DNA from 2 places in the Priestia sp. TSO9 genome. Region 2 is predicted to be linked to the other one. Evidence: a T-box and tRNA genes for the amino acid it is inferred to sense, from the RefSeq annotation. Region 2 holds a T-box; the other holds one or more tRNA genes.

Region 1 (11,964 bases), on a different contig from region 2:
AGTGTCACCATGATATGCGCAACGGGATTAAGCGGAATTAACCTAATTATTACGATGATCATTAACATTAGCGTGCTTGGAGTTGATTTGACGACAAGATCACAGTTCCCTCTTCTGAGTACTGTCCAAACGATCCAAGTAGCTGATTTTTTAGAGCGTCTAGATGTATTTTTTATGTTCGCTATGGTTATTGGGATTTATTTTAAAGTTAGCATCTTGTTTTATGCTTCTATAATAAGTACAGCTACTTTATTTAAAATTAAATCGCCTTCCCGTCTAGCGTATCCTTTAGGCATCATTGTGTTATTTCTGTCGATTACAATCGCTAGTAATTTTCAAGAACACCTTTATGAAGGGCTGCACGTAGCGAGATTTCTTTTACATATGCCGCTATTTTCTATCATACCTATACTGCTTTTGATTATCGCCTTTTTGAAAAATAGGAAGAAGCAGCACAGATAGTATATATCTCTAATAAATAGAAAAATGGCGTTAAAATTATCGAGGTGATGTTCGTGTATATATGGTTTTATGATCATTTTGTTAATACAATCTTATTTCCGCTTACTTGTATCATGCTAGTGTGCGTATCATTAGGACTGTATGCATACTTTAAGCTGAAAAAAATGAAAAATTGATACTAGATGGCTATTTCCCTCATTTAAAACAAGAAAGATACAACGAGATAAAAAGCAACTGTTATTCCAGCTGCAATTAAAGCTGGCTTTAATTTATATTTGGCATATTCAATAACAGATAAATCTAATATTTTGGCGATGGTATTCGTATCGTCGCTTAAAGGCGAAGAAAACGCTCCAAATGAACCGCTTGCAAATACTGCACCGATAATCAACGGCAAAGAAATATCTGCAGAACTCGCAAGCGATACGCCAAGCGGCATTAAAATCCCCCACGTCCCCCAAGCAGACCCGATAAAGTAAGAAATAGCAGCTCCAAACACAAACATAAAAGGAGTGACAAACATTTGAGGAATCCACTTAGAATGTGCGGTCACGAAATTCGAAAAACCCAAGTCTTCTGTAACAGCGGATAACCCCCATACTACCGATAACAGCAGAATAACGGACATTAAGTCATTCCCTCCTGTGATAAACCCATTAAGCAAATTCTGTAATGTAAAGCGCTGAAATAAGAAAAAAATGAGGGTAATTAACGTAGTCATAATTAAAGCTACTACCATCGCTTCTAGCACGTCTGCTTTAATAAATGCTTCAAAAAAGGTGTGACTCTTACGATGTCCACTCCACCATGTTAAAAGTAAGGTGAGTGAAATCACAATAAGTAAAGGCACTAACAGATTCCAAGGCTTAGAAGGCAAATCCTTCGATACGCAAGGATGACAATCATGCCAATCTTTTTCGTCTTCTTTCTTGAGCTTCATAGGAGCTGTAGATGTTGAATGATGAAAAAAGCTTAAATAAATCCCTACTAAAATAATCACAATCGAAAAGAAATTATAAGGAATGCTTTGAATGAACAAAGAATAAGCGTCTTGTTTTATGCCTTGATGATCAATCGCCATTTGAATGATGGATACCATGTATCCTACAAATGCCGTTGCCACGGGAATTAAGACGATAACAGGAGTAGCAGTTGTTTCAATAACAAACCCTAGCTCTGCTGTCGTCATTTTCACTTTTTTCAGCAGCGCTCTCATGATGGGCGCGATCGTCACAAAACGAAATGTGGGAGCACTGAATGTTCCAATGGTTGAAACATAGGTTAAAATAAGGGCTTTTTTTCTTGTATCAATTCTTTCAGCAGCTGTTTCTACAAACCCCTTAACTCCTCCAGCCATCTTAATCATTCCGATAAGCCCTGAAAACGCGTATAAAAAGACGACGATTTCTATATTACTTTTGTTTCTAAGAGCTTGTACAACGTAGTGAAGCAGTTTTTCAACACCTCCGATAATCGAATGATCAATCAAATAAGCGCCTACTAATAGGCCTAAAAACAACCCTGGCAGCACTTGTTTGGTGAAAATAGCTATGGGAATAACAATTAAAAACGGTATAATTGAAAACCAACTAGATTCCATAGGACTCTCCCCTATCTTAAAAACCATATTAGATGTCTTCACGTATCGTTCATTAGCTTTTAATGTAACCCCAATATTGTGTCTATATTCACGAAAACAACCCGTATAAGCAGTATTGCTTTAATAAAATATTTCTGATTACAAACAGCATACTAAAACTCTTTATTTCTACAACAAAAAAGCAGTTTGCACATGCAAACTGCTTTTGAAAAGAAGCGGAAGACGAAGTTCGAACTCGCGACCCCCACCTTGGCAAGGTGGTGTTCTACCACTGAACTACTTCCGCGCATATATCAAAATAAAGATGCGGGTGAAGGGACTTGAACCCCCACGTCATAAGACACTAGATCCTAAGTCTAGCGCGTCTGCCAATTCCGCCACACCCGCGTGTGAATTAAAAGATAACTCCAAAATGGCAGGGGCAGTAGGAATCGAACCCACACTGACGGTTTTGGAGACCGTAGTTCTACCTTTAAACTATGCCCCTAGAAATGATTTCTTCAAAAGAACCTCGTTTATGAACGACGCTATATCATAATAAAACATATATGGAATTTCGTCAATAGGTCTTTTGATGAATCATAACTAGTACTAGGGGTTTCAAAAAACTGTGAGGCATATCACAGTTGTTTACACATTCCTTTCACCAGCTGCAGCCTCTTTAATCTCCGCTATTTGTTTTTAAAGACTCTGCTGTAACACAGCGCTATACAAAATGTCTCCAAAATCGCGTAAAGACCGAAAGAATATGTAGGAGTGCAGATTTTACAGGAGGCACGTTTTTTTGAGAATCCGTATAAAACTCCACAGGTTCTCCCTCATTTCCCACAAGCATACTGTGAGAAATTTTAGTTTCAATAGCTCTTGTTAACTCGGCTGCAAATTCTTCACTATCTATCATAACCATGGATTCAGTGTTTAAAAATACAGATCGTGAATCTAAGTTAAAAGAACCAACTGCACTTAAACGCTGATCATAAACAACAGATTTCCCGTGAATTGAATAAGGCTTTTGATATTCATAAAGCTTCGAACCAGCTTTTATAACGCGATTCTTTACTCCCAGGTATGCAGAAAAAGCCATAGCATTTGGCGTGGATGTAATCGAATTAGTTAAAATAATTCTTTGCACTTTTGGTTTCACTCGCTTATCTATATACTGTTCCATCTCTTTTGTTGGTACGATATAAGGACTTTGAACAACAATGGATTTTTCAGCTTGTTGGGAAAGCTTAATAAATGTTTTCCATATAAAAGGACTTTTATTCATTCTTTGGATAGGATTTGTAATAAAAGAAACTTTTCTTGTAGGCATCGTTGATTCTCTCCATACAATATAAGGATGAACAAAAGGTTCGTTTGCTTTTTTGGCCTCTTCGTATTGATCTATCAACAATTTTTTTCCTGAAAGACCACGAAATTGTTTAGTTTTGTTGAGCTTTGGAAAAGCTTTGCGTGTATACGGATGAGTCCATAATTTCTCTACATACTTCTCCATCGAGAGAATGGCACTATGACTTTCTTGCTTTGTGTTATAAATCAGCACATCACGGTCATAGACAAAATTTTTATTTGGTTGACTGGCCAAGTATTTATCTCCAATGTTTCGTCCTCCACTAATACCTAATTGGCCATCGACTACTATTATTTTATCGTGAAGACGATTATGCCATGTCCAAGGTTTAAAAATAATAAAGGGCTCATAGTACTTTAATTCAATATTATTGTGGAAAGCTAGAGCATACAGAACATTTTTTCTCTTGCCTTTTAACCCATGAGAGATCCCGTCTAACAGCACTCGAATACGTATACCTCGATCCGCAGCTTCGAATAAAGCGCCCATAAGTAAATCCGAAGAACGACCTTTACCGATGGAAAAGTACGCAATATCGATTGTATGCCTCGCTTCTTGAATCATCTGCATCCGAACAAGTCCTGAAAAATAACCATTTTCTAAAAGCATAACTCGGTCTGTGGATTCTTTCTTCCCGTAAAAATTCTCAGTATTCATTACTTTTAAGTCTTTTCCCTTGTGCAAAGGGACATAAAACAGTACCACTGCAGTTACGAATACATATATGAAGTACAATACGACAATCATTATTAGTATATTTATTAGCATGTTTCCTGTCACAATCCCTTTCCATTCTTATTCTTCTGTTTTTATTAGGATTCTTACTTTTTTAACTTCTATACCTTTTAAAATAAGAATGGAATGATGGATTATTTATTACACCACTGTTGATTTCCGTGCCAGTCTTCGCCTTTCCCTCCAAACAATAGCTAGAAGCAATTATATAGACGAAACCTACGTTCATACTACCAATAAAAAAAGCAGAAGTTGATTATCTTCTGCTTTTACAATTTATACTCTCTATTGTGAACCTGCCTAAGTAAAACAGCGGCTCTTTTATTGATTAAGGTCGTTCTCCATATCTTTTATATCTTGCTGAAACTCTGTTAAACGCTGACGCTGTGTTTCAGAAGCATTTTCAAGCGCATTCTCAATTTGCTGAGAGGCTTCATTCACTTCACCTATCGCTTGCTTCGCTTCATGGCCGTACGATGCATCATTTTTAGCTTCATTTGCTTGTTTATATGCATCTACTGCTTCTTTATGCCCCTGCTGCGCTGCTTGAAACGATTGTTGTTTATCTTTATTATATGGGTATTTTTTCATCATAGTGCTCCTTTCCATTTGTTCACTCTTTAGTGTGGCATTTTTCTACTTATTCATACGATGCTTCAATAGGTTAAGGCTAAGTAAATATTCCTCATAACAAATCCCTCAATCATTTAAGAGCCCTAGAAAATATCTTCTGTCTCCTGAAATACTTTCTATATTTTACAGAAATGTATAATCACTTTCTTTAGCGGACATCATACGAATAGCTTATCTGAACGAAAAAATGTATTGGGGTTGACTGCATGCACTTGTTTCTTTCCTTTTTGATCATTTGTGCAGGGATTATATGGATGGAAATAAAAAGATTACCTCAACACTCCCATAAAAAGGAACGGAACATTTTTATTGTGTTCATGACAGTCAGTATCATAATCGCTCTTGCAAAAATCTTTCGGCTGCCTCTACCGAACCCTTCTGATTGGGTAGAAGGAATGTTTCGACCTTTAAGTCACTTATTATTCCGTTGGATCACTTAATTAGTGTATATGGCAAAAGGATGTGCTCATTTTGCTTAATGAAATCAATATTTCAGCTGCGCAGTTTCGCAAATTAGTAACTTTGTATAGCATCGGAAGCACCATTATTGTTGTACCTGCCGCTATTACAGCTGATGCTCATCAAGATGCCTGGATTGCCGCACTCTTCGGTGTAGCATCAGGCATTGGCTTAGTTTTGCTTTTTACCTCACTAGGAAAAATGTTTCCAACACTTACGCTGATGGAAATGAACGAAAAAATTTTAGGCAAACTATTTGGAAAGATTGTTTCTGCTGTTTTTGTGTTATCCAATTTATTTATCAGCAGTCAAGTTCTTTACTATGTAGGGAATTTTCTCACTACACAAATTCTTCCCTACACGCCGCTTACAGCCATTCACATTGCATTTATGGGTGTGGTCATCGTAGGAGTACGCCTAGGAATAGAAGTTATTGCACGAAGTGCCGAGATTTTATTTCCTTGGTTTGTCGGATTATTCGGACTTCTCATTTTGTCTATGATCCCTCAAATTAAAATAGAGCATATTCAGCCTGTGTTCGAAATCCATCCAAAAGCTTTTATTCGGGCTGTTTTAACGTTTTTAAGCATGAGTTCTTTGACTTACACTATTCTGCTTATGATTTTTCCTTCCCATACACCAGACACGAAAAAGGCCACTCAATCCTTTTATATAGGTAATATAGCCGGTGGACTAGTGATGGTTACGTTAATCTTACTCGGAATTCTAGTACTTGGTCCTTATTACTCCCAAATCACCATGTTTCCAAGCTATGAATTAGGAAGAAGAATTGATGTAGGAAACTTTCTTCAAGGAATTGAAGTAGTCATTGCTATTTTGTGGTTTATTACTCTCTTTTTTAAACTTTGCATTTACTTTTACGCTACTCTTTTAGGGTTTGCCAATGTATTTCATATAAAGGACTACAAGCTATTTTCTTTTCCAGTCGCGCTCATTATGATTACCCTTTCCCTTATTGTGTATCCAAACGTTTCTTATCAAAAGGATTGGGATACAAAAACGTGGATTCCCTACAGCTTACTTGTAGGCATCTTATATCCACTTTTCCTTTTAATTGCAGGGTTTATTCAAAATAAAAAGCGGCGTTCTAGCAATGGATAAAAACTCACAAACCTTTAATAAAGAATGCACCTTCAGTATAAGTAATTATTTTTCAGGAAAATATAACATTAATTATTCATGTATAGGAGCTAGTGTATGCTAGGGGTATTGGGGTTGCTTATTGTTTGCACGCTCGTCATTTGGTTTGAAGTACCTAAACTACGGCAAAAAAAAGCAAAGAAAGAACTGTGGCTATTCTATACAGTTCTTGCAATCGGAATGGTCGTAAGCATCTGTAAAGCACTTGGTTTAAATGTTCCAAATCCTTCTGATTTATCAGCTGCTATCTTCAAGCCAATCAGCATATTTTTACTTCATTTATTATCTTAAGACGTTAAGACGAGGAAGTGAATACAGTGAAACCTGTAGTTAAAATTTCAACGATTCAATTTCGCATGCTCGTTATGCTTTATACAATTGGAAGCACAATTGTTATTGCTCCAGCAGCTATGACTGTAGATTCTAAACAAACCGCTTGGATTCCAGCTATCCTTGGAGCAGTATGCGGATTTGTATTAGTGAAAGTATATATAGCTCTAGGACTTTTATTTAAAGATAAAAATCTGATAGAAATCAATGAAGCAGTGTTTGGAAAATATCTAGGAAAAGGTGTATCTTGTTTATTTGTCACGTCTACTGTCATAACATGCAGCCGCATTGTATACTACGTGGGGAGTTTTTTAAATACACATATTATGATGGAAACTCCGCTGATTGCTATTCACATTATTTTTATGCTTGTGGTTGTGTTCGGCGCAAGACTCGGACTAGAAACCATCGCACGCTGCTGTGAAATATTTTTCCCTTGGTTTATTGGCCTTCTCGGAATTTTCATCTTCTCACTGACTCCTCAAATGAAAGTAGAAAACCTTATGCCTTTATTAGATATTCACTTAAAGCCGCTGACTCATTCAGTTTTCACCTTTCTTAGCATCACTTATTTTACTTTTGCTCCTTTAATGATGGTATTTCCTCTTCATTTAAGAAAACCTGAAAAAGGTGCTAAAGCTTTAATCAGCGGAAGTCTGTTAGGTGGATTTATTATGGTAGCGATCATTCTCTTTTGTATAATGGTTATTGGCTCTTATCATTCTTCAACTACCATGTTTCCTGTATACGAAATGGCTAAGCGAATTGAACTGGGGAATTTTTTGCAAGGAATTGAAGTAATTATTGCTATTATATGGTTTCTTACTCTTTTCTTTAAAGTTTCTCTCTATTTTCATGCTTCTATCGCTGGGCTTTGCCACATTTTTAACGTTAACGAAACTCGATTTCTAACGTTACCGATGGGGTTAATCGTTACAACTTTTTCTATTATCGTTTATCCAACTATTATCTATCAAAAAACATGGTTAGCCGAAACGTGGATTCCCTATAGTTTTTTCGTAGGAGCTTTTTATCCTTTTATTCTCCTTACTATAGGCTGGATCCGCTTTAGACCTGCTAAAATAAAAAAGATAATAAAATCCACATAAAAAAAGCAGGTAGTCACCTGCTTTTTTATGCTTGAAGCGCTTGAAGTCCTGCTTGGTTTAAGAAATGCCAAGGCTTATTAAAATGCGGCTGAAAGAAAAAGTCCATGAAGCCAAGCTCATCAATCGTCATTTCCTGCTGTACACATACAGACAATGTATTGATTGCTTGAGTAGCATCAATTTTAGAAATAACCTGTGCACCTACAATTCGTCTTGTTTCTTCTTCATATACTACTTTTAACGTAATATTTTCGTACGTTGGCATGAATTCAGGTCGGTTATTCTCTGATATTGTGATACTTTTCACATTCATATCAAAAAGAGAAGCTGCTGTTTCAGTTATGCCGGTAGATGCAACATTGTAATCATAAATATGCAAGCCTGACGTTCCTTGTGTTCCCATATACTTAATCGTTGGCTTAACAAGGTTTTGAGCTACTAATGTTCCCATTCTAACTGCATTGGTAGCAAGCGGAATATAGGCATGTTTCTTAATCGGATTGTAGTAAATGGCACAGCTATCTCCGGCAGCAAATATATCTTTTTTGCTTGTTTGCATATATTCATCAACCACAATTGCGCCGTTTGGAAGCATGTCTACTTGTCCTTTTACTAAGTCTGTATTTGGACGGAAGCCAACACACAGAATAACAAGATCCGCTTCGTATTCGCCTTCAGTTGTCACTACTTTTTCAACAGATCCCTCACTGCCTACAAATTTCGTAACCGCTTGGTTTAATGCTAATTTAACTCCTCGATTTTCAAACTCAGTTTCCATTAGATTCGTAAATTCTGGATCAAGATATTTATTTAAAATGCGATCAGCACTATCAATAAACGTCACTTCTTTTCCATACACTTCGAATGCTTCTACTAATTCTGCACCAATATAACCCGCACCAATCACGGCTATTTTCTTCGCTTGCTTCGCTTTTTCAATAATGTGATTAGCATGCTGATAGTTTTTACAAAGCACAACATTATTTAAATCGATGCCTTCAAGGTTTGGAATAATCGGCCATGATCCAGTTGTCATCACTAGTTTATCAAATGTATCTTCAAATTCTTCGTTGGTTTCTAAATTTCGTACAGCTATTTTTTTGTCTTCTGTATCAATATTCGTAACTTCATGTTTCATTTTCATATTTACACCCATCTCTTGCAATTCAGACGGTGAAGAGTAAAATAAGCCATTTGCATCTTTTACGACCCCGCCTACATAGAGCGCGATTCCACAAGACAAAAATGAAACATTATCATTTCGCTCATAAACTGTAATTTTAGCTTCTGGATAAAGTTCTGCCATATTTTTTACTGCTGCCGTTCCTGCATGTGTACACCCTACTACTGCAATTTTCATAGATGATATCCCCCTTAGGATTATAGAAAATATAATATTGTGAAGTTTTTCACATATATTGTGAAATGTTTCACATATCTTTTACAATTCTTATTATACAAACTTGTTTGTTCTTTTTCAAGAGATATGTGAAAAAAATCACATACTTTTTTAAAAAAATATGTTACAGGGTTCTTTAAATAGCGTTGAAGCTTGATATGATGCGCTTTTCTTGCTGATGCGCTGCTGATGAAAAATTTCATCAGCTTGTTTTTTTACGTAGAAATTCACTATCCAATGCACTCTCCATCCAAAAAAATAAGACGGATAAAAGAGTCACCGCTAAAATGATTAGTACCATCACTCCTACTATAAAGAACAAAATCAAACGATCCATATTCCACTCCACCTTACTTACTCATCACTTACTCCATATTATACGAAAAAAGTGCGATACCATGGTATCGCACTTTTCGACGTTAGTTATCTTTTTTATCTTGAAGAGCTTGTTTTAAAGCATCACCCAAACTTGAACCAAATGCTCCATCATCATTGTATTTGTTAAGAAGCTTTCGTTCTTCTCGTTTTGAAATCTTTTTCTTTTTGTCCTCAGCTTTCTCCACTACTTGACATGAACGGCATTGGAAGTACGTACCCGCTTTTCCTGAGTGAATTTCCATTCGCTTGTGACACTGCGGACAGCGTCGATTCGATAGTTTAGGGTCTTTTGCGCGTCTATAACTGCACTCAAGGCTTGAACAAACGAGCACTCTTCCTTGCTTTGTTTTCTTTTCTTTCAAGAAAGAACCGCATTCCGGACATTTAGAACCCGTTAAATTATGAGGTTTGTACGTTTGATTACTCGTTTTTACTTGCTTAACTAGCTTTTCTGTTTGTTCGCGAATATTTGTTAAGAACTCTTTTGCATTTCCTTTTCCTTTAGCAATTGCTTCTAAGTCACGTTCCCACTTAGCTGTAAGCTCAGGCGACTTTAACTCATCTGCTACTAGGTCAATCAGCTGCTTCCCTTTTTTGGTTGCGTGCAGACGATTGTTTTGGCGATCAATGGATTCATTTTGCAGAAGTTTTTCAATAATATCTGCACGTGTTGCCGGGGTACCTAAATTATGTTTTTCCATTTGTCCAAGAAGATCCGCTTCTGTATAGCGCTGCGGCGGCTCTGTAAATGCACTTTTCATCGTTACATCTTGAATGAGCAGCTTGCTGCCTTCTTCCATATCAGGCAGCTTCACCGTTGCTTCTGAGTCTCCACCAGAAACTTTTTTGAAACCTGCATTCACGACTTGCTTTCCGCTTGCTACTAACTGTTCCCCATTTACTTCAAGCTCTGCTTTAACCACTTCATACTCATATGCAGGATAAAATAATGAAATAAATCGCTTTGCAATTAAGTCATACAGCTTTCGTTCATCAGCTGATAAGTCCTGGAGAAATACAGGCTGATCCGTTACGATAATAGCGTGGTGATCACTTACTTTTTCGTTATTAACCACTCGCTTTGGCAACTGTGCATTTCTTAAAATTGGACGAACCTCTTCTTTATATACAGCAGAGATGCTTTCCAAACGCTCTTTCATAGTAGAAACCATATCTGTTGTTAAATAACGGGAATCTGTACGTGGATACGTGACTAACTTATGCTGTTCATATAACTTTTGAAGTACATTCAATGTCTTCTTAGCAGAGAAGTTAAAGCGTTTGTTAGCATCTCGCTGCAGTTCGTTTAAGTCATAAGGAAGCGGCTGGGCTTCTTTATGGATTTTGCGTTTAATTGTTTTTACAACTGCCTCACCTGATAATTTTGAGTGCAGCTCTTTTGCGCGTTTTTCATCAAAAATGCGCCTTTCATTGCCCTTTTGCCAAGCCGCTTCAAAAGATGAAAACTGCGCTGTAAGCGTCCAATATTCACTAGGTTTGAATGTATTAATTACTTGTTCACGCTCAATTATCATCGCAAGCGTCGGTGTTTGTACCCTTCCTGCCGACAATGGTTCTTCGTATTTAGTCGTTAACGCTCTCGTTACGTTTAAACCGATAAGCCAATCGGCTTCTGAACGGCAAACGGCTGAGTCGTACAAGCGATTAAACTCTTTTCCTGGTTTTAACTGTTTAAATCCGTCACGAATTGCTTTATCCGTTTGAGACGAAATCCAAAGGCGTTTAAACGGCTTGTTCCAGCGTATCTTTTCCATAATCCAGCGTGCTACAAGCTCTCCTTCACGCCCTGCATCAGTCGCAATAATTAACTCGCCAATATCCTTTCTTTTTGCTAGATCGGATACTGTGCGAAACTGAGAGCTCACTTTACGAATTACTTTTAATTTCATTTTTTCAGGCATGATTGGCAGATCTTCCAATCGCCATGTTTTATATTGGTTATCATAATCCTCTGGTGTTTGTAATTCAACTAAATGACCGAGTGCCCATGTTACGACATACTTTGGTCCTTCAATATACCCTTTTTTTGTTTGTGTGCTGCCAAGTACGCGCGCAAGATCACGTGCTACACTTGGCTTTTCTGCTAATACAAGTGATTTCATTTTATGTATACCTCCAATTCACTTGTTCCATTATACATGATTGTATACCTTTTGTACGACTTCAAGATTAAGTTTACATAATCATATTATAATAAAGAAAGCTGAAGAATTTCTCTTCAGCTTCGAGCTACTTCTTTTTATAAAATAGTCGCGAGATAATTAAACCGATAGCTCCTAAGACGATAAATAACAAGGCTCGTATAGCCATTGGGATAAAAGGT
Region 2 (11,964 bases):
CCTTGTTCTTCTAGCTGCTGTTTGGTCACTTCAGAGGGAGCGAATATTTTTTGTACAGGTTTATAAAACCATTTCATATATTTTTGCAGTGGTACACGCATTTTTTCAAGTTCATAGTGAGATAAATAATCATCAAAATTGGTATGATAAGAGCCGACAAGAGGAACACCTAATCTTTTCCCGTAATAGGAGCCGCAAAGCCCCATTGTAAAAGGAGTGGCCAAATGAATAATAGAAGGATTGAATTCCTGCAGCTGCTTTTTAATTTTTAGAACGTTTGGCAATGAAAAGCGGCTGTTTGGATAAAGAAAAAACGGCATGCTGGGCGAACGGTGAACATACGTTGAAAATGACTGATCATGAGCAAATTCAGGAGCAAATACCTGGATGGGAATTTGCTTTGATTTGACGTACTGAGTAAACTGATAAAGTGTTTTAGCAGCTCCGTTAACTTCTGGAGCAAATGTATCCGTAAATAAAGCAATTCTCATTAGTACTCCTCCTATTAATTAAGTTAAAAATATGTTCAGTGAAACAGCACCTGAAAAGATGCCCAGTATCAGGCCTACCATGACATCCGTCGGATAGTGCAGACCGAGATAAATTCTTGAAATTCCTACCGTTACTGCAAGAGGCAAAAGAACAGCAGCGAAGGCTGGATAAACAATCATAAGAGGGGTAACCAACGAAAAAATAGCTGTTGTATGCCCAGATGGAAATGAATGATCTTTTAATGGATTTTCTAATACTTTTGTATGTTTTAATTGAATATAAGGTCGTTTTCTCGGATATAGTTTTTTAGCAATGGCCACAGGAATATGACTAACGGCTAGAGAAAACGCACAAGCGTAAGCGACAGATGAAGGATGCAGAAATAACAGCAAGCACGCTATCACAATGGTAAACGTGGCTCCGCCGGCGTGAGTGAGTAAACGTAAAAATCTATTTAAGTGCTTTCGATCAAAATGTTGGTTTACGCTTTTGAATAATCGGCATTCGGCATCGTATACATACTGAATTAACTTGGCTTTCATAGAGTCGCTCCCTTTTCAATAGATACGTCTTTATTATTCAGTTTAATCTTTAATTGTGGAGGCAGTACTAAAACGATGTAAATTAATATGGAAATTTCTTTACAATTGTGGAGAGAATAGAACATGATTGGAGAGTTTGTGGAGATACTAAAAAAATTCCCTCAGTATGACTTTCTGAGGGAACGTTTCCTTTATAATGAAGAATCAGATTTCTTAATAGACTTATAATACTGCCCTTTTTCTACATATTCTGTACGAATGCGCTGCATATCTTTTAAATCCTCTTCTGTCAGAGTGCGGATCACTTTAGCAGGTCGGCCGAGTGCGAGAGTATTAGGCGGTATTTTTTTACCGGGAGGCACTAAGCTTCCAGCACCGATAAAAGCACCTTCACCAATTTCCGCACCGTCTAAAATAATAGAACCCATGCCAATGAGCGCGCGTTTGCGGATGATGGAGCTATGTAAAATAACTTGATGTCCTACTGTTACATCATCCTCAATAAGCAAAGGAGCATTTGGGCTTTGGTGGAGTGTTGATTGATCTTGTATATTTACTCGTTTACCAATAATCGTAGGTGAAACATCTCCCCTAATAACAGTGTTAAACCAAATGCTGCTTTCTTCACCAATGGTGACATCTCCAGTAATCGTGACATAGTCTGCGATGAAGCAGCTGGGTGCAATGGTAGGCATTTTTTCTTTATATGGATAAATCATCAAATCATCTCCCTTTATTAGTTGAAAAAAAGTAGTAAATCTTCTAATGTAAGTGTACAAAGGTTTTTTAAGCAGGTAAACAAAAAAAAGGAAGAAGGAGTAACTCAAATGCATAAATGGGAAGCAGTAAATCCAAAAGGCGTTATTGTCATGGTCCATGGAGCAGCGGAGCATCACGGACGCTATCGCTGGCTGATTGAGATGTGGCGTTCGGTTGGAATGCACGTAATTATGGGAGACCTTCCTGGCCAAGGCTTAACAACAAGAAGAAGAGGACATATCCTATCCTTTGATGAATATGTGTATGAAGTGGAAGAATGGGTACGTGAAGCGCAAAAATATGATTTGCCTATTTTCCTGTTAGGTCACAGTATGGGAGGGCTGGCGGTTATTCGTACGCTCCAGACAAAAAACCTCCCTATATGGGGTGCGATTCTTTCCTCTCCTTGTCTAGGATTAAAAGAGCAAGTACCGGCTTATTTAGATATGCTATCTAAAGGGTTAAATAAAGTCATGCCGAACAAACTTTTCGATTTAGGTCTCACTGTTGAAAAAGCAACAAGAAACCAAGAAGTTCGAGATGAAGATGAAAATGACTCACTGTATGTTACAAAAGTTTCTGTAAGATGGTACCGGGAATTGATCCAAGCTGTCAACTTAGCTTTTAAAGATATCGATCGTTTGCCTGATGTCCCGCTTCTTGTGATGCAGGCAGGAGAAGATAAAATTATTGAAAAGCTGATTGTTAGGCAGTGGTTTGATGAAATAGAGCTAAGTGAAAAAATCTACAAAGAATGGTCTCAGCTGTATCATGAAATCTTTAATGAGCCTGAAAGAGAATACGTTTTTACATATGCAAAAAGTTTTGTCGATCTTCACATTTAATAAGTGCGGTAAGAAATTGAGGTGAAAATAAATGAAGATTCCGTCTCATCCTATTTCCTTAATGAGAAAAATTTATCGAGAAGTGTTTCCTGTCGTTCATCATGAGCTTAATTATTGGCGCGGACGAGCAAAAGAGATTCCTAATAAAGAATTGCGTACTCAAGCATTGGCAAGTATCGATACAAAAACTTTTCATTGTGAAGGGGGCGGTATCCTATCGATTTTAGCGAAAGAAAATATGATTGAATGCGTGAAATTTATTGTTGCCTACCAAACAATCAGCGATTACTTAGATAACTTATGTGACCGCAGCAATTCGCTTGACCCTAAAGATTTTGCCGCCTTACATGAATCAATGCCAGATGCGTTGAATCCTCATGCACCTCTTGGGGATTACTATCGTTTTCGAACGGATAAAGACGACGGAGGATACTTAGCCGGACTTGTCCAGACTTGTCAGCAGTCCTTGCGAAAAGCTTGTAATTACCATATAGTCTCTTCACATTTATTAGAACTAGCTAATTATTATTGTGATTTGCAAATACATAAGCATGTTGAAATCAAGGAAAGAGTTCCACGATTAGAGAATTGGTTCGATGCTCACCGGCACAGTGTTCCTGAAATGGAGTGGTATGAATTTTCAGCGTGCTCTGGTTCAACGTTAGGAATTTTTTGTTTAGTTGCTTATAGCTTTCAAGAAGAGATGACCGAAGAAATGACGCAGAAAATAAAAGCAGGATATTTTCCTTATATTCAAGGCTTACATATTTTACTCGATTATTTAATTGACCAAGAAGAAGATAAAGCAGGAGGAGATTTGAACTTTTGTTTTTATTATCCTCATTATCAGCAAATGATGGATCGCTTTTTGCATTTTGTCGTAAAAGCGGACGAATATGCTAAAAAACTGCCGGATTATCACTTTCACTGCTTTATCTATAAAGGACTCTTGGGCGTTTATTTGTCGGATCAAAAAGTGCGGGCACAAAAACATGTTCATGTGAATGCACGTAGGTTAATAAAAGCGGGGGGAGCCCTCAGCTACTTTTTCTATATCAACGGACGCTTGTACCGAATGTTAAAAAGATAAGCCATATGCGGCTTATCTTTTTTCAATAGCAATGATGAAGGGAGGGTTGTTTTGCTGATTCATGAAACGATATTGTAAAACGTGAACGTCTTTTTGATCAAGATTTTGGACATATGTTAGTAAATCGTCTCTTTCTTGTTTCCCTTGTTCGTGTCCATGATAAATAACGAGCACAATCACTCCTTCAGGTGCTAGCAAATCAAGTAACTGCTCAATTGCAGAGATTGTTGTTTCAGAAGTGGTGACAATGTCTTTATCTCCACCTGGTAAATAACCTAAATTAAAGACAGCGCCCGTGACTCGTCCTTTAATAGAACGAGGAAGCATGTTTATATTGCTGTGGGTTTCTTGGATAAGTGTTACTCTGTTTTCTACATGGTGTTCGGTCAATCGCTGCTGAGTTGCTTGAATGGCTTGAGGTTGAATATCAAATGCATATACATGACCTGTATCTCCGACTAAGTTAGCTAAGAACAATGTATCATGTCCATTTCCTGCTGTGGCATCAATCGCGACATCTCCTGGGGCCACAGCATTAGTGAGCAATTTGCGGGCAAAAGGCAGGATACGTTCTATTTTCATCTTTCCATCAACTCTTTTTCGTAATATTTTCCTTGATAGCTTTGGCGACGTTGGAGCTCTTGGTCAATGGCATTTAATACGCTCCACTTATTTACGCTCCACATCGGTCCAACCATGAGGTCTATCGGTCCATCGCCTGTAATACGATGAACAATCATCTCAGGAGGGATTACTTCGAGCTGATCGCATACAAGCTTTACGTATTCTTCAAATGAAAGAAATTCAACAAGGCCCTTTTCATACTGTTTGACCATAGGAGTTCCTTTTAGCAAATGAAGCAGATGAATCTTAATTCCTTGAACGTCTAATTTTGCTACTTCACGTACGGTTTCCATCATCATATCAGGTGTTTCTAAAGGCAAACCATTAATGATGTGAGAACAAACGCGAATACCGTGTTTTCGAAGCTTAGCTACCCCATCTACATAGCGTTGATGATCGTGTGCCCGGTTAATAAGCAGTGAAGTTCGTTCATGCACAGTTTGCAGTCCAAGTTCTACCCATAGATAAGTTCGTTCATTTAATTCAGCCAAGTATTCCACCACATCGTCGGGGAGACAGTCAGGGCGCGTGGCGATAGAAAGCCCAACAACTCCGGGAAGCTTTAAGACGGCTTCATATTTTTCACGAAGCTCCTCGACAGGAGCATGAGTATTAGTAAATGCTTGAAAGTAAGCAACGTATTTTCCGTCTTTCCATTTATGATGCATTTTTTCACGGATTTCATTAAATTGTGTCACGAGGTCATCCGCTCTGTTTCCGGCAAAATCCCCTGAGCCGGCAGCACTGCAAAACGTACAGCCGCCGTGAGCTACCGTGCCGTCTCTGTTTGGACAATCAAATCCTCCATCTAAGGCTACTTTAAATACCTTATGGCCAAAGTGGTTACGTAAGTGGTAATTCCAGGTGTGATAACGTTTGTTTTCAGATTTATACGGAAATGGGTTTGTCTGACTCAAATCAGCAACCTCCTTTTTACATGCAATATACATCAACAAATTGTATCAAAAACGTGAAAAAGTGCCAAACAAATTTAAGGATGCTTATATTTAACAGGTTCTTCTTGTCGTAAAGGGAAGTAAAGTTGCGCAATATAAGACAGAAATGAACGAATAGGAGGAATAGAGAATGACAACTCGTCAAGCAGTGGATCAACTTATGCAACAGTGTGAAGATGCTATTCGCTTTGGACAAGGTCAGTTGCAGGAAGGCATGAAGCAAGAACATTATAACGACACTGAATATACAAAAGCACAGGAAAAATTAGAAAATGCTTATAAAGAAATTGAAGAGTTTTCTCACAGTGCAAATGCACAGCAAAGAGAGCAGCTATATCGCATGCGCCTGCAAGTTCAGCAGCTGCAAAATAAATTGATCACAACTCAGCATTAAGGAGAGGATTTTATGGCAACGCGTTCAAATCAAAATAATCCGGAACAAAAAACAAAAAACGGGATCAACAGCAATGACATTGAGCTAGGAAAAGATTTTGATCCGGTAAAAGAATTAAAAGCACGAAACAGCAAGCGTGCACAGCCGGTTCGTTCGAAGCAAAAATAAGCGATAAAAAGGTGGTTTTGCATGATATTGTCATGTGAAATCACCTTTTTAAATAGTCAGCGAATTTCAAATAAATTGTCTATATGTAAAAGCATTGCGAACCCTTTAAGAAAAGACTAGAATGTACGTTGGCATTCGAATAGATAGGGGGGAGATCAATGCCCAAATCACTTTGGTTTTTGATTATTGGTATGCTTGTAAACGTAACGGGAGCTTCATTTTTATGGCCTCTCAATACAATTTATATAAATGAACATTTAGGAAAGTCGTTATCCGTCGCAGGAGTGGTTCTTATGCTGAATTCTGCGGCAAGCGTAGTAGGAAATTTGCTTGGAGGAACGCTTTTTGACAAAATTGGAGGATATAAATCCATTTTATCAGGGATTATTATTACTCTTATTGCATTAGTGGGACTCGTGTTTTTCCATGGTTGGCCTACATACGTTGTTCTCTTGGTTGTTGTAGGGTTTGGATCTGGTATTGTGTTTCCGTCTATGTATGCAATGGCAGGGTCCGTTTGGCCACAAGGCGGAAGAAAAGCATTTAATGCGATGTACGTTGCTCAAAATGCAGGAGTAGCTATTGGCGCCGCGGTAGGGGGCATTGTAGCGTCTTATTCATTTACGTATATTTTCTTAGCTAATACAATTTTATACGTTATTTTTCTGCTTATTGCTATTTTTTCATATCGTCATATTTCGGTTACCGTGGGACAAACGAATGTCCTTAATGAAGCAGGGAGCATTGGGCATAGAACGAAGCTGACTGCTCTTCTTATTTTATGTACGGGGTATGTCTTATGCTGGGTGGCGTATGTTCAGTGGCAAACAACGATTGCTACGCATACGCGTGAGCTGAATATACCTCTTTCCAGCTACAGTTTGCTTTGGACGATTAACGGGATTTTAATTGTAGTCGGTCAGCCTTTGATTGTACCCATCATTCAAAAAGTAGCAAAAACGTTAAAAGTACAGGTCCTAATTGGAACGGTTATTTTTGTGGCTTCTTTTGTTATCGTGGTGAATGCTACAACATTTCCGCAGTTCTTAACAGCAATGGTTGTGTTAACAATTGGAGAAATGTTCGTTTGGCCGGCCATTCCAGCTGTTGCAAGTCAGTTGGCTCCATCTGGAAAAGAAGGATTTTATCAAGGTGTAGTTAACAGCATGGCTACTGCAGGTAAAATGATTGGTCCTCTCTTTGGAGGCGTTATTTTCGATGCTTTTAATATGTCTACGCTGTGCTATTTATTAATTGGGCTATTGCTATTCAGCATGTGTACAACATGGATATACGATTATAAATTAAAAGAAAAACGTCAGCGTTCGTTAACCATCTCTAAATAAATAGAGATGGTTTTATTTTTGACTGCTTAATAAACGTAGGAATGTCTTCAGTATTCCTTTAATAATATAGTAAGGGTCGTGACAAGCAAAGAAAGGAGTATATACCTGTAAATATGTAAGCGTTTTCTAATTATATGACTTCATGGGGGGCTAAACATGCTTAGTATGATTGGATTAATTGGAGGATTATTGCTGCTCATTGTATTAACGATGAGAGGCATGAATTTATTTATAGCAGGTCCGCTCAGTGCTTTAGTTGTTGCGTTAACAAGCGGAATGCCTTTATTTCCACAGCTTGTGAAAGAAGGAGAAGCAAATTTTGTTGGAAATTACATGTCTGGTTTCACAGGATTTATTGCGGCTTGGTATTTAATGTTTCTATTGGGGGCCGTCTTTGGAAAAGTAATGGAAGACAGCGGGGCCGCTGATAGTGTTTCCCGCTGGATTGTCAGTAAACTAGGAATGAAAAGAGCAGTGTTGGCGATTGTACTTGCCTGTGCGGTCTTAACATACGGAGGAGTCAGTCTGTTTGTAGTAGCATTCTCTGTTTATCCAATGGCTTTAAGCTTATTCAAACAAGCCGATTTGCCGAGGCGGTTTATTCCTGCTGCTTTAGCATTTGGTTCGGTTACGTTTACGATGACCTCGGCTGGGTCGCCTGAAATCCAAAACTGGATTCCAATTGAATATTTAAAGACTAGTCCGTATGCAGGATGGGAAGTTAGTTTAGTTGTAGCGGTAGTGATGGCTGTATTCGGCTACTGGTGGTTAAAGCGCTTGATTTCAAAAGCAGTTAAAAATGGGGAGCGTTTTATATCACGCGAGAAAGATCCAGTAGTAACGGAAAATCAGTCTCTTCCTAATCCTTTATTAAGTTTGCTTCCGCTTGTGGTCGTGCTCATTATTTCTTTTGCACTTCATAAGCCCCTTCAGCAATCTGCGCTGATTGTCGCACTTTTAAGCGGCATCATTGTCACATACATTGTAAATCGAAAGCATTTTAAAGGATTTTGGAATGCAGCTTCAGAAGGAACGCTGGGTGCGTTAATTGCTATTGGGAATACAGCTGCTGTCGTAGGTTTTGGAGGGGTTGCTAAGGCTGTTCCCGCGTTTGGAGTGGCTGTAGATGCCATGACGCATATTCCAGGAAGTCCGTTGATTGGAGGAGCTATTGCCGTGAGTGTTATCGCAGGGATGACTGGTTCGGCTTCAGGAGGTCAGGCGATTGCTTTGCCAATTTTAGCGCCTCACTATCTAGATGCTGGTGTAAATCCAGAAGCTCTCCATCGCGTAGTAGCTATTTCCTCTGGAGTATTAGATTCCTTGCCTCATAATGGTTATGTCGTAACAACAATTAATTCTATTTGCGGAGAAACTCATAAAGATGCGTATGGATCAGTTGCAGCAATGACGGTGATTGTGCCGCTTGTTGGTCTTGTACTTGCGATCATCCTGTTTTCTTTTGGATTTGGCATTTAATAATAGCAGCTAAAGAAAGTAGGGACTGGGATAAAAGTATTTTAGGTGAAAGAAGATCCGAACGATGAATCGTTCGGATTTTTTCATGTTTATAGTGAACGTAGGTTTCATTTGTTTAGGTGCTTCTAGCTGCGGAGTGGAGGGCAAGACAAAGACTCCTGAAGTAGGTGAGACCCCGCATGAGTGTAAGAAACGAGGAGGATCATCGGCTGCCAGAGGAAAGAGGAGCCTTGCACGGAAATCAACAGCGGTGTAACCAAGAAATTCATACTAGCGCATTTATCCCATTTGTTCGTTTTTAAATTGGATTGATTTAATTATGTCTCACTCTCTTTTTTGTTTGGCCGTGGATGTATGTTTTTGGGAGAAGTTGTTCATATATAAGAATAAAAGAGAGGATTTAGCAACAAAGCAGTGCTGCAGTGCAGAAACTTTTACAAAATCCCTTGAACAACTTGCAGTTTACGAACATATTATTTACAATACAAGGTAGTATGATGTAAAAACTATGATAAGGAATAGTAGTGAACGAAGCGAGCTAAGAGAGCTGACGGGTGGTGCGAGTCAGCAAACGAGCGTTCATGAACTCACCTTGGAGTTGTAAATGTGAAGTAAAGTAACATTTGCCGTCTATCCGCGTTAAGGAAAATGAGTGAGTACATAATTGTGCTAATTTGGGTGGTACCGCGGGAAGTTTATTCAACCTCTCGTCCCTTTGTTTGAGGGATGAGGGGTTTTTTAGTTTAATTAAATACAGCTGGAGCGTACAAGGAGGATTATGTATGGCTTTTAATCATGAAAAGATCGAACAAAAATGGCAAAAAGTTTGGGAAGAAAATAAAACATTTAGAACAACAGAAGATGAAGGAAAGCGTAAGTTTTACGCATTAGATATGTTCCCTTATCCATCTGGAGCGGGTTTACACGTTGGGCATCCAGAAGGTTATACAGCAACGGATATTTTATCTCGTATGAAGCGTATGCAAGGATACAATGTACTTCATCCAATGGGATGGGATGCATTCGGACTACCTGCTGAACAGTACGCATTGGATACAGGAAATGATCCGGCTGAGTTCACTGAACTTAACATTAATAATTTCCGTCGTCAAATCAAATCGTTAGGTTTCTCTTACGATTGGGAGCGTGAAATTAATACAACGGATCCTACCTACTACAAATGGACGCAGTGGATTTTCTTACAGCTATATAAAAAGGGCTTAGCTTATGTGGATGAAGTAGCTGTTAACTGGTGTCCTGCTCTAGGAACAGTACTTGCGAACGAAGAAGTTATTGACGGCAAAAGTGAGCGTGGAGGACATCCGGTTGAGCGTCGTCCAATGAAGCAGTGGATGCTTAAAATCACAGCTTATGCAGATCGTTTACTAGAAGATTTAGATGAGCTTGATTGGCCAGAAAGTATTAAAGAAATGCAGCGCAACTGGATTGGCCGCTCTGAAGGAGCTCACGTACACTTCACAATCGATGGATACGAGGACACGTTTACTGTGTTTACAACGCGTCCTGACACGCTATTTGGGGCAACGTATGCCGTTTTAGCACCTGAACATCCGTTTGTAGAAAAAATTACAACAGCCGAACAAAAAGAAGCAGTAGAAACGTATTTAGATCAAATTAAAAGCAAAAGCGATTTAGAACGTACAGACTTAGCTAAAGACAAAACTGGCGTATTCACTGGTGCTTATGCAATTAACCCTGTAAACGGCGAGAGAATGCCAATTTGGATTGCTGACTATGTTTTAATGAGCTATGGCACCGGTGCAATTATGGCTGTTCCGGCTCATGATGAGCGTGATTATGAATTTGCGGTTAAATTTGAACTGCCGATTAAAGAAGTGGTAGCGGGCGGAGACGTTTCAAAAGAAGCTTATACAGGCGACGGCGAGCACGTTAATTCAGACTTCTTAAATGGTTTAGATAAAGAAGAAGCAATTTCAAATATGATTCAGTGGCTTCAAGCAAATGAAAAAGGTGAAAAACAAGTAACGTACCGTCTGCGTGACTGGTTATTCAGCCGTCAGCGCTACTGGGGTGAACCAATTCCTGTTATTCACTGGGAAGATGGCACAACAACGGCAGTTCCTGAAGATCAGCTTCCGCTTGTGTTACCAAAAACGACTGAAATCAAACCGTCAGGCACAGGTGAATCTCCGTTAGCAAACATTGATGACTGGGTGAACGTTGTAGATCCGGAAACAGGCAAAAAAGGGCGCCGCGAAACAAATACAATGCCTCAATGGGCAGGCAGCTGCTGGTATTACTTACGCTACATTGATCCAACAAACAGTGAAGCGTTAGCAGATGCAGATAAATTAAAAGAATGGTTGCCGGTTGATATTTATATCGGTGGAGCTGAACACGCTGTTCTTCACTTATTATATGCTCGTTTCTGGCATAAGTTTTTATATGATATCGGCGTAGTTCCAACAAAAGAGCCGTTCCAAAAACTGTTTAACCAAGGTATGATTCTTGGAGAAAACAACGAAAAAATGAGTAAGTCAAAAGGTAACGTTGTAAACCCAGACGAAATCGTAGAAAGCCACGGTGCAGATACGCTTCGCCTTTACGAAATGTTTATGGGACCTTTAGATGCATCAATCGCTTGGTCAACAAAAGGGCTTGATGGTGCACGCCGTTTCTTAGATCGTGTATGGCGCTTACTTGTTGACGATAACGGTGAATTAAGCAGCAAGGTTCAAGAAAGCAGTGACACTACGCTTGAACGCGTGTATCACCAAACGGTGAAAAAAGTAACGGAAGATTACGAAGGCCTCCGTTTTAATACAGGTATCTCTCAGCTTATGGTATTCATCAATGATGCATACAAAGTTGACGTGCTGCCAAAGCAATACGTAGAAGGATTTGTGAAGCTATTAGCACCAATTTGTCCTCATACGACTGAGGAATTATGGAGCAAACTAGGTAACGAAGATACAATTTCGTATGAGGCTTGGCCTGCGTTTGACGAAGCGAAACTTGTAGATGATGAAGTGGAAATTGTCGTTCAAATTAACGGTAAAGTACGTGCAAAAGTTAATGTACCTGCTGAGGCATCTCGTGAAGAGCTTCAAGATATTGCAATGGCTAATGAAGATGTTCAAGAGTTCATTGAAGGTAAGACAGTGCGCAAAGTGATTGCTGTGCCTGGTAAATTAGTAAACATCGTAGCTAATTAAGTATGGATGTAGAAGAGAACCCCTGACTAAAGAGCAGTCAGGGGTTCTGTTCTAGACCTAAGCGCCTGATGT

The links. The T-box of region 2 lies ahead of leuS (leucine--tRNA ligase). A T-box ahead of a tRNA ligase gene usually reads a tRNA of that ligase, here a tRNA-Leu.
Region 1: it has a tRNA-Leu gene. The T-box ahead of leuS (leucine--tRNA ligase) is inferred to sense a tRNA for this amino acid. The anticodon was not compared.

Annotation. Positions count from the first base shown of each region.
Region 1 covers NZ_JAJEKD010000013.1:596,552-608,515, reverse strand. The annotation lists gene LJC66_RS11320 (GerAB/ArcD/ProY family transporter) at 1-462, shown strand, start outside; gene LJC66_RS11315 (Na+/H+ antiporter NhaC family protein) at 662-2,062, opposite strand; tRNA gene LJC66_RS11310 (tRNA-Gly) at 2,277-2,348, opposite strand; tRNA gene LJC66_RS11305 (tRNA-Leu) at 2,368-2,449, opposite strand; tRNA gene LJC66_RS11300 (tRNA-Trp) at 2,476-2,549, opposite strand; gene LJC66_RS11295 (phospholipase D-like domain-containing protein) at 2,769-4,163, opposite strand; gene LJC66_RS11290 (hypothetical protein) at 4,473-4,742, opposite strand; gene LJC66_RS11285 (GerAB/ArcD/ProY family transporter) at 5,247-6,365, shown strand; gene LJC66_RS11280 (hypothetical protein) at 6,462-6,695, shown strand; gene LJC66_RS11275 (GerAB/ArcD/ProY family transporter) at 6,722-7,843, shown strand; gene LJC66_RS11270 (FAD-dependent oxidoreductase) at 7,869-9,203, opposite strand; gene LJC66_RS27730 (hypothetical protein) at 9,445-9,579, opposite strand; gene LJC66_RS11265 (DNA topoisomerase III) at 9,662-11,743, opposite strand; gene LJC66_RS11260 (DUF2339 domain-containing protein) at 11,871-11,964, opposite strand, start outside.
Region 2 covers NZ_JAJEKD010000015.1:1,826,053-1,838,016, reverse strand. The annotation lists gene LJC66_RS24655 (glycosyltransferase family 4 protein) at 1-491, opposite strand, end outside; gene LJC66_RS24650 (phosphatase PAP2 family protein) at 510-1,034, opposite strand; gene LJC66_RS24645 (gamma carbonic anhydrase) at 1,226-1,753, opposite strand; gene LJC66_RS24640 (alpha/beta fold hydrolase) at 1,862-2,638, shown strand; gene LJC66_RS24635 (tetraprenyl-beta-curcumene synthase family protein) at 2,670-3,728, shown strand; gene mnmM (tRNA 5-(aminomethyl)-2-thiouridylate-methyltransferase MnmM) at 3,741-4,310, opposite strand; gene mnmL (tRNA modification radical SAM protein MnmL/YtqA) at 4,307-5,269, opposite strand; gene LJC66_RS24620 (YtzC family protein) at 5,439-5,702, shown strand; gene LJC66_RS24615 (hypothetical protein) at 5,715-5,870, shown strand; gene LJC66_RS24610 (MDR family MFS transporter) at 6,029-7,216, shown strand; gene LJC66_RS24605 (GntP family permease) at 7,373-8,695, shown strand; gene LJC66_RS24600 (hypothetical protein) at 8,760-8,951, shown strand; T-box leader at 9,195-9,413, shown strand; gene leuS (leucine--tRNA ligase) at 9,478-11,892, shown strand.